3 regions of the Ancylomarina sp. YFZ004 genome follow, and region 2 is predicted to be linked to each of the others. Evidence: riboswitches for the same ligand, from Rfam matches in the RefSeq annotation. Region 2 holds a riboswitch; each other region holds the start of a gene.

Evidence for each region. Region 2 has a riboswitch for thiamine pyrophosphate ahead of tenA (thiaminase II). Riboswitches for the same ligand answer to the same signal wherever they lie in the genome.
Region 1: another riboswitch for thiamine pyrophosphate. It lies ahead of thiS (sulfur carrier protein ThiS); the one in region 2 lies ahead of tenA (thiaminase II).
Region 3: another riboswitch for thiamine pyrophosphate. It lies ahead of ACXR6G_RS06205 (class I SAM-dependent DNA methyltransferase); the one in region 2 lies ahead of tenA (thiaminase II).

What each region holds. Positions count from the first base shown of each region.
Region 1 covers NZ_JBTCHQ010000010.1:127,636-130,915, reverse strand. Annotated here, with positions in the region: gene ACXR6G_RS15510 (PepSY-associated TM helix domain-containing protein) at 1-494, opposite strand, end outside; gene ACXR6G_RS15505 (hypothetical protein) at 478-1,014, opposite strand; gene ACXR6G_RS15500 (hypothetical protein) at 1,289-1,504, shown strand; TPP riboswitch at 1,563-1,659, shown strand; TPP riboswitch at 1,707-1,797, shown strand; gene thiS (sulfur carrier protein ThiS) at 1,831-2,031, shown strand; gene ACXR6G_RS15490 (thiamine phosphate synthase) at 2,066-3,280, shown strand, end outside.
Region 2 covers NZ_JBTCHQ010000001.1:295,627-298,906, reverse strand. Annotated here, with positions in the region: gene ACXR6G_RS01280 (carbonic anhydrase) at 1-486, opposite strand, end outside; gene tenA (thiaminase II) at 655-1,299, opposite strand; TPP riboswitch at 1,359-1,451, opposite strand; gene ACXR6G_RS01270 (YwbE family protein) at 1,462-1,788, opposite strand; gene ACXR6G_RS01265 (phosphatidylserine decarboxylase) at 1,926-2,819, shown strand; gene ACXR6G_RS01260 (DUF1697 domain-containing protein) at 2,821-3,280, opposite strand, start outside.
Region 3 covers NZ_JBTCHQ010000003.1:143,033-146,312, reverse strand. Annotated here, with positions in the region: gene thiD (bifunctional hydroxymethylpyrimidine kinase/phosphomethylpyrimidine kinase) at 1-24, opposite strand, end outside; gene thiE (thiamine phosphate synthase) at 27-659, opposite strand; gene thiM (hydroxyethylthiazole kinase) at 646-1,455, opposite strand; gene ACXR6G_RS06205 (class I SAM-dependent DNA methyltransferase) at 1,461-2,162, opposite strand; TPP riboswitch at 2,302-2,395, opposite strand; gene ACXR6G_RS06200 (hypothetical protein) at 2,529-3,182, shown strand; gene ACXR6G_RS06195 (hypothetical protein) at 3,277-3,280, opposite strand, start outside.

The sequences.
Region 1 (3,280 bases), on a different contig from region 2:
CCTATGCCCATAATGCCTTTTTTCCCAGGAACCATAAACATCCCCGAAAGAGCAAAAGCAAGCAAGGCTATGGCAAAAATATCAGCCATTAAGATCCATCCTGTTTTGCTGTTGTAATGCAGTTTATTCATAAAATAAACCCATAGCTTTTTTTCATATACTTCAAAACTAAGCTCTCCACTTATCGGATCGTAAGTTCCCAAACCACCTTTTAGGTAGACATTGTACTTGTCGCCTCCAGGTATGATTCTGTTTAAAGGATAATCAGATATAGTCTCCTTCCAATAAGCCGTTAATTGATCCGGACTAAGACTGGAAGCTAATTGATAATTGACATACTCGGTCTTATAAGCCGGATCTTCACCTTTCTTTTTATGATTCAATATAATGCCCGATATGGCATAGATAAGGGTTATTCCAACAAAGAAGTAACCCAAATATCGGTGAGTTAATCTAAGCCACTTGCGTATATTTTTCTTACTCCACAATTTCATAACTTGTTCCGTCTATATAATAAATAGCATAATAATCTTTGTTGTTGTCTTTCATCCAAGCTCGCATTTCTTTAATGTTTGCCATTTCAGAGCTACAGTGTTTCCCACCTTCTTCACCCTTATGCTTCTCCATCACTTCTGATGCCAACTCATCAATCTCAGAAGTTGCTAATCGTTTTTCCCTTATAATACCTGTTACCAATAAATCATTACCTGCAATTTCCTTATTGAAACCTTCAAGTGTACCCGTTGCTTCAACACGAAGAGATAAATTCCCATCAGCACTTTTTAGGATACATCTCTTTCCTGAGTGAGCACAAACATGATTCACCACGCCTTTAAAACTGATCTCCTGGCCTACTTTATCAGCGGCCACTTCCATAACTTGCTCAATATTCAATGTAAGCGATTTTGCTTCTGTTAATACAGCTGGCTCAGTTTTTTGTTTCTTAGAATCAGACTGTGTAAAATTACAGGACAGAAATACGAGGCATAGAGCCAATAAACTTAAATACTTCATCGATTTTGGGATTTAGGATTAAACACTTATTTCCTTTATTGTTTTGTTTTTGAATAACAAACCTAAGATTTACTGAACATATTTCCTAGTAATATAACAATTCGTTAACAACATAAAACAAGACAAAAAACTCCGATTTGATTTATCATTAACGAAAGAACTAACTCCATAAATATTCAAAGCCTCAAACTAAATACTTCTGGCTATCTTTACAATCTGAAACTATTTATTAACTCATACAAGACATAGCATGGACCAGGACGACTTTGATAAAATGAAAGAAATCAAAAAAGAAAATAAAGATGCTTATAAACCTTGGAATAGAAAGGATGATGATGAGATGATCAATCTTTTTTTTGATGGTGTAAGCGTTGGCGATATGGCTATCAAATTGAAAAGAACAAAAGGTGCCATTCGTGCTAGAATTAGAAAAATGGAGCTAACACAGATTAAGAAAAAACCTTCAAGCTCATCAGATAACACAAAATAATAATTTGAAACTAAACCTTCTTAGTCTTTAATTATTAAAATATTTCCATACATTTGACAACGTTTTACGGGGGTGCCTTAAATAACAGGCTGAGATTATACCCTTAATAACCTGATGTGGATAATGCCGCCGAAGGGAGTTAATACCAATACGATTTCTGTTTACCAGCCTTCTGTAAAACACACATTTTTTTTTGAACATAGTAATTGATAAGGGGTGCCCTATGGGCTGAGATCACACCCTCATAACCTGATGCGGATTATACCGACGTAGGAATATCAACCATTGGCCAAGGCCTCTTCTCATTTACTACAAAACAAATTCGTATGAAGGTTTATGTAAATGATGAAAGCATTGATTTTGCTGATGCTACAAATATTTCTCAGCTGCTTAAGCAGCTAGACACTGCTCCCAAAGGCCTTGCCGTTGCAATAGGCCCCAATATTATCCCCTCAAACCTGTGGGATGAATACCAACTAAAGGAAGATGATCAAGTTTTATTGATACGCGCCACTCAAGGCGGTTAATCAATTATTCAAAAAAAACTTATTTCTCTATCCTATGTTACCAATAGTTATTACACCTCCTGAAATTATTCAGAATGAAGTGCACTTATGGGAAGCTCTCTTTTTAGCTGGGCTTCAGCGTCTGCATGTTCGGAAACCACATGCCTCGGTCTCACAGTTGAATGAAATGCTAATTAGTTTACCTAAAAAATACCATTCTCGCGTGATTCTTCATCAGCACCACAAACTGTCTGAGAACTTCAAGTTGGGAGGCATTCATTTCAAAAGCATCAATCAGCCTGAAGAATATTCAATAAAAGATGAAAATTTAAGCCAAAGTAGATCATGTCATACACCACGGCAAGTCTTAAACAATTACAAAAAATACGATTATATCTTCCTGAGTCCGATTTTCGATTCAATCTCAAAAAAAGGCTACCCATCTGCTTTTTATACAGATGAGATCCAAACTTTCTTCCAAGATAACCCACAAGTGAACAATTGCATTGCTCTTGGAGGTATCAGTTCGAAAAACACTCAAGAATGTTTGGATTTAGGATTTGCGGGATGTGCTGTATTAGGAACTATTTGGGGAGGAGAAAACCTAAGTTCTGAACTTGTTTCGAAGCGCTATCAAAACATCCAAGCCAACTATAAGCCTATGAAAGACAAACCTTCTATCTCTAACTTTCAATTTATCACAAATGATTTCTCTGAGCTCAATGAAATAGAGCAAATCAAAACGGTATGCGAAGCTGGCGCCAATTGGATTCAGCTACGATTAAAAAATAAAACCGACGAAGAGATTCTTAAACTGGGCAAGCAGGCTGTTAAAATATGCCGTCAATACAAGGCCACTTTTATCTTAAACGATCACGTTCATCTGGCAACAGAAATTAGGGCACATGGCGTACATCTTGGCAAGGTTGATATGTCACCTATTAAAGCTAGAAAACTTCTCGGGTCAAACTTCATCATTGGAGGCACTGCCAACAATATGGATGATGTTAGCCAACTTCACAAAGCTGGTGTTGATTATATCGGCTTAGGGCCCTTTCGCTTTACACATACTAAGAAGAATCTAGCACCTGTTTTAGGACTGGGAGCTTACGAACAGATCTTACAAGAATGCCAAAACCAAAAGATCAGTATTCCCATCCTTGCTATTGGTGGAATTGAGATAGAAGATACTGCAAACCTTATGAAAATTGGCCTACATGGGATTGCCCTTTCCTCATCCGTAACATCTGCTAAAAATATAATAGAAACA
Region 2 (3,280 bases):
AGCCGTTTTAATTAGATTCACACATTGTTCTTGCACATTCAATTCAACCAGACGGTTGTATTTTTGTTGCTCATCATCAATGGCATTTAACTCATCTTTGTGTAAGCGATAAACGTCGCGAATGTTTCTCAGCCAGGGGTTTAGTATTCCCATATCTTCTGCCTGCATAGCCGCTTTTACACCACCACAATTGTAGTGACCACAAATTACCACATGCTTCACCTTAAGGAAGCTAACGGCGTAGTTAATAACCGACATGGCACTTAAATCTGTGTTGGAAACCATATTGGCAATATTTCGGTGAACGAACATATCACCAGGTTTTATACCCATTAAATCTCCGGTAGTAACTCGACTATCAGAACAACCAATGTATAAGATTTCAGGACTTTGATCTTCAGTTAGTTTCTTAAAGTATTCAGGATCTTGATTGAGCTTTTCACTAATCCATTTCCGATTATTATTAAATATGTGTTCGATATCCACTTTTGAGTATTTTGGTTAATATGCATAAGTCAAAAAGAGTATGATCGTTTACTTATTCCAAAATGGATGTAGAAAACGAGTGGTTTATACTCTTATGAGATTAAATATAGTAAAGTTCTTTTTTCCTTGATGTAGACTTGAGAAATAAAAAGAGGAATCTATTAATTTTTATGCTTTCCAAGCTTCTAAGTTCCAGGCACTGTTCCAAAATAGCCATTCCATTTTCGAGGCCATTAAAAAAGCTTCAGTCATTTGCTCTTGTTGAAACTTGGTAGAGTTTTCAGCATATTTATCACAAATTTGAATGGCTTGATTCACTGCACCCGCAAATTCTTCTCCTCCGTAGGTATCGATCCAGACTTGATATGGATTGTCAGAAGAAGTTTGATTGGCAAGGATATAATCACCTACTTCCCTATATATCCAGAAACAGGGCAATACCGCTGCCAGACTGATTTCGATTGGAGCTTGATTTAATTGTTTGTGTAAATACGACGTATATAAAAGACAGCTTGGTGAAGCTTGTTCTGCTTTTTCTTTGAGGAAAGTGCTGTGTAGGCTTTGCTCAACTATCATGGTATCACAGGCGAATTTATAAAATGCTTCGCTATCAATGGCTTGTTTTAATTTACTTGCAATGCCTGCAAGTACTTTCCCAAATTCTGCAAGATAAATGGCATCCTGTTGGATATAAAAATTGAATCGTTCTTTTGAAAGAGTTCCATCAATTAAGCCCTTTATAAAAGGTAGATCAAGAATTTGGGTGTAGGTATCTTTATTTTGTTTCCAGGTGTTTTCGCTCCAACTCATCATTATTTTATTTTAAAAGATGCAGGCAGGGATATGGGCGACAACAGATTGAACTAAATGTCTAAACTAAATATCCATTTTCCTACGCTGCTATTATGCATTTCAGGTTCCAGGGTTTAATCTCAGCCCAATAATGAGCACCCCTAACGGTCATTATTATTATTATTAATCTTCGTCGAGAATATTCTTGACACGTCCCACTTCGCCTGTTTCCAGTTGCACTTTTATGCCATGAGGGTGATTGGGAGATTTGGTGAGTATACGCTTCACGACACCATCTGTTAAATCGCCACTTCGTTGATCTTGTTTTAGTACAATTTCAACTTCTAATCCCACTGTGATATCTTTTCTTTTTTTGCCATCTGGCTGACTATTCTCCATCGTATTTTGTATGCTAATTTTTAGATCAAAGGCTATTTCTATTTGCTTCGACAAGATAAAGCTTCTATTGTTTACTTCAAATGTATTTTTTGTTTTAAGAAGTTTTGACATAGAATTAGGCTGCTTCAGAGATAGATTACCTGAAAAATGAGGTGAAATCAATATAAAATCGGATAAAATTGTGAGAAAATGGAAAAGAAGCCTTAATCTTTTTCGAAATCGATTAAATTTGTATTCAAATCAGATTTATGGGATCCTTACAATATATAGAAAGAAAGAGTGGAAGTCTAGTTAAAGAATTTGTTCCAAGTGAAGGAATGTTAAGATGGCTTTATAATTCTTCTCTGGGTAAAGTAACACTTCACACTCTTGTTAAACGAAAAATGTTAACCATGCTTGGTGGCTGGTATATGAGTAGCCGTTTATCCAAGAAGAAAATTGATAAGTTTATTGCTCAATATCAAATCGATCTATCCAATTATAAGATAACCGATAGTAAGGCCTATCTAAATTTTAACGATTTTTTCTTTAGAAAGATACAAGCAGAGAAGAGACCAATCGGGAATGGTGTTGTTTCACCTGCTGATGGTAAATTGCTTGCTTTTCAGTCTATTACTGATGCTTCTTCATTTTTTGTAAAAGGATCTGAGTTTACGATTAAGTCGTTTCTTAAGAATAAAGAACTAGCTGAAAAATACGCTGACGGATCAATGCTTATTGCTCGTTTGGCTCCAACGGATTACCACCGTTTTCACTTTCCTGCAAGTGGTCTTATTTCAGAATCTAAAGATATAAAAGGTCGTTATTTTTCGGTTTCACCTATGGCTCTAAAAAAGAGTTTGGAGATTTTCTGTCAAAACTACAGAGCATACAGCACGCTAGTTACGGATGATTATGGCGATATCCTTATATCAGAAGTAGGTGCTACCATGGTCGGTAGTATCATCCAAACCTATCAGGATAATTCTCAGATTCAAAAAGGAGAGGAGAAGGGATACTTTGCTTTCGGAGGTTCAACACTAGTCCTATTCTTCGAAAAAGGAAAAGTGAAATTAGCTGATGACCTTCTTGAGAATACTCTTAAAGGTTATGAAACATCCGTGTTTATGGGTGAAAATATTGCCAGTAAAGCGACAGTTTAATTTATTGAGCCAGTTCTAAAAGCTTCATAACGGTTTTCCAATTTCGTGTTGTGGCTTTGCAATCGAACTTCTTTTCGAAAAGTCCATTGGTCATCTTCGTTTTGCTGTATTTATCTGTACAACAAAGAAAAACATGATGACCTACCACTTCGAACTGATCGGTACCAAAATCTTTCTTTTTCAAATCTATAATTCTATCTAAATCTGGTTCTTTATCCAAAAGAGTCAAATGCAGACGGTCAATGCTTATACTTTTATCTTTAAAAAAGGGATTGTCCAATATCACTTGTTCCCATTCAATATATTTTCGAACCATTACAGGTACTTCGAGTTCATATTTGGCAGATATTGCTTGTTGAATTTTGTTGGCAAGCGTTTGATTCGCATCGTCTTTGAGCATTTCAAAAATAACATTACCACTTTGGATATAGGTGATGCAATTTGATAACCCTAATTTGGCA
Region 3 (3,280 bases), on a different contig from region 2:
TGTAAGGACTCTATTATATTTCATGATTAGTTGTTTTTGCTGACACATATTTTTAGTTCCATTGCTGCCTTCTTTGGATCGTCATGACTTAGAATTGCTGAAACTACCGCTATCCCTTCTGCGCCACATGATACAATATCGCTCGCATTACTTGTGTTAATACCGCCGATACCAACCATGCGATGCTTGCTTATTTTAGCAATCTCTTTAATGCCATCTAAACCAAGAGCAGGGGCAATATCGTTTTTTGTATCTGTATAGAATACAGGTGATAAACCGATATAATCCACATCTAAAGCGTTAGCTTCCTTTGCCTGCTGAATGTTTTCAATAGATAAGCCAATGATTTTATTCTTGCCAAGTAATTTTCTGGCAACAGAATAAGGTAGATCAGATTGACCAATATGCAGCCCATCAGCATCTACTGCCAGTGCGATATCCACTCGATCATTAATAATTAAAGGAATTTTATAAGGAGCAAGTATGGATTTGATAGCTAAGGCCAGTTCGTAAAATTCTAAACTAGAGCTGTCTTTTTCCCTAATCTGAACCATGCTCACACCACCTTCAATAGCTTCTTTTATAATCACTTCCAGAGGACGGTTTTTTGTTAATCCTCTATCTGTTACGAGATACAGACTCAGATCAAAATTTTTCATACTTCGCCTTTAAATGTGTCTTGATATCATTCTCGGTTAAATTATATAACTGATCGATAAAGTTAACTTGCAGACTGGCTGGGCCAGCTGATTTTATAGCCGCCAACTCACCTGTGATTCCCATAACTGCCATGGTATGAGCAGCTGCTTCGAGTAAATTAGAATTAACAGCAGCAAAAGCTCCCATTAGAGCCGTCGCAGTACATCCCATACCTGTTACGCGTGGCATCATACTTGATCCATTGTGTATGGAAATAAGTTCTTTTCCATCTGTAATAAAATCAAGCTCTCCACTAATTACAACAATAGCTTTATTTTTTATAGCCATTTTTTTTGCTGCATCCACAGCAGTGAAGGTCGATTCTGTACTATCTACTCCTTTAGTTTTTGTCTTTTCATCAACTAAGGACATGATTTCTGAAGCATTACCTCGAATGATCTGAGGTTCACATACCTGGATAATTTGCTTAGCAGTTTGTGTGCGATATATTGTTGCGCCTACACCAACGGGATCAAAAACAATTGGAATCTTCTTCGATTTGGCACGTGCACCAGCTTGAATCATAGCATCCACCCAATGCTCACTTAGGGTTCCCATATTAATCACCAGAGAACTGGCAATATCAACCATGTCGGAAACTTCATCTTCGGCATGAGCCATTACTGGTGAGGCACCAATAGATAATAGAGCATTGGCTGTATTATTCATGACCACATAATTGGTGATATTATGCACCAAAGGTGATTTTTGTCGGATTAATTCTAAATCCTGATAGATTTTTTCAGCTTGTATCATATCATCTAGTTTTTAAAGGCACAAATAGCAACATAATCTCCTGAATCGTAACCTGTGATAGGTTCTTCAGCAACTTGATTTGAATAAAGTGGGTGTTTGGTCAGTGTTTGTGCAAAGTCAAAATTCTTAAAACCTGCCGTACTTAAGTTGTCGATTTTTTCCTGAGTTGTTCTCCAATTGGCAACACGAACCAATTCAATTGGATAGGGATCTCTTGGATTAACACCCTCAAGAAGTGGATGATCCCATGAATCAACAGCTTTGGCTAAATTGTACATCGTTGCATATGAACTTTCCTTAGGAACATCGATAACAACAATCTTTCCTCCTGGACGTAAAGCTGCATAAGCTTTATCGAAAGCTAATTGTAAATCGGTGATATAACTTGGTGTCCCATTAAAAAGTATGGTGTCGTAGTTTTCTTCGCCTAAATTAATTTTTTCAGCGGTGCTAATTTCAACATTTAAACCACGCTTGCGAGCGATCTCTGCCATCCCTACTGAGGGTTCCAAGCCGTTCTTAATTGAGATATTGAATTCCTTATCCAAAATTTCTTCGAATAAGCCACTACCACATCCTACCGAGAATACATCTCCAGGATTTGAAAGAAAATGCGCAACAAGTTTAACTTCTGAATACAAAAGGTTTTGGTTTTCGAGGAACCATGCATCGTAGTCAGATGCGTACTGATCAAAATTTGATTTCATGTCTTAGTTTAATCGTATTATTAAAAGCTCATTCTAATTCCTTAAATTTTAAGAATTATGAATGGAGATTATTAAATATAAGACTGATAGCTATGAAAGGTAGATCTACGAAATAGAAGAAAAGAGTAGTGAATACACCCTTTGTTTTGAATCGTTTTCCTACGCTGCAATTACGCATATCAGGTTCTAGGGTTTTATCTCAGCCTGTATCACAAGCACCCCTAACGGTAAGACAAAGGTATTATTTTTATGATTACAGCAATGAAATGAAGAGGATTCATTTATTCACAAATACAATCAATACTTATAGCGAATTTCATGTGAAAATTTAAACATTTTGTCTATTTTTGAGGAAAATATATACATATGCTAAGTATCTCTCAAATAGTAGAAAAAATCATTGCTCACCAGCCCTTTCTGGCTGAGGCTTTGGTAGAAGGCTTAATCAACGTTTCATCTTTGGCTCGTAAAATTCAACCTGAAGTGGAACAATATTTTGGTTCTGATGTGAAAAGTGGAGCAATCGTCATGTCAATCAATAGATTAATTCCGAAAATGAAGGGAAAAATTTCTCATCTTGGCGCTGAAGTGGTTGTCAGAGATATTATTGTCCGTTCACAATTGATTGATTACACCTATAAGAATTCAAGTATGCTAATTGAGAGACATACTGATTTGCTTAGAGCCATTGGGCCAAACCAGGAGTTCTTTTACACCATGGTTCAAGGGGTTTTTGAATCGAACTTAGTGGTGAGTCAATCTTTAGCTGAACAAGTTGAAGCTATTTTTGAAGAAGAAAGTCTGCTAAGTAAAAGTGGGCGCCTTTCAGCAGTTACCCTTAAGCTTCCAGATGAGAATTCGCAACAAGCCGGTTTCTATTACCACATACTTAAAAGTATTGCATGGGCTGGTATTAATATTCGAGAAGTGATATCTACAACCAACGAATTTACCATTGTGGTAAATGATGATGCCATTGATAAAACCTTCTCTGTTTTAAAGAACTTAGGACAGAGTTAAAAGGAAATAAATATTGAAGAATAATTCTTCAATTATCAGATATAAAAAAAGGGATGCCGTTGGCATCCCTTTTATATTTTATAGCGATTGTAACTTAC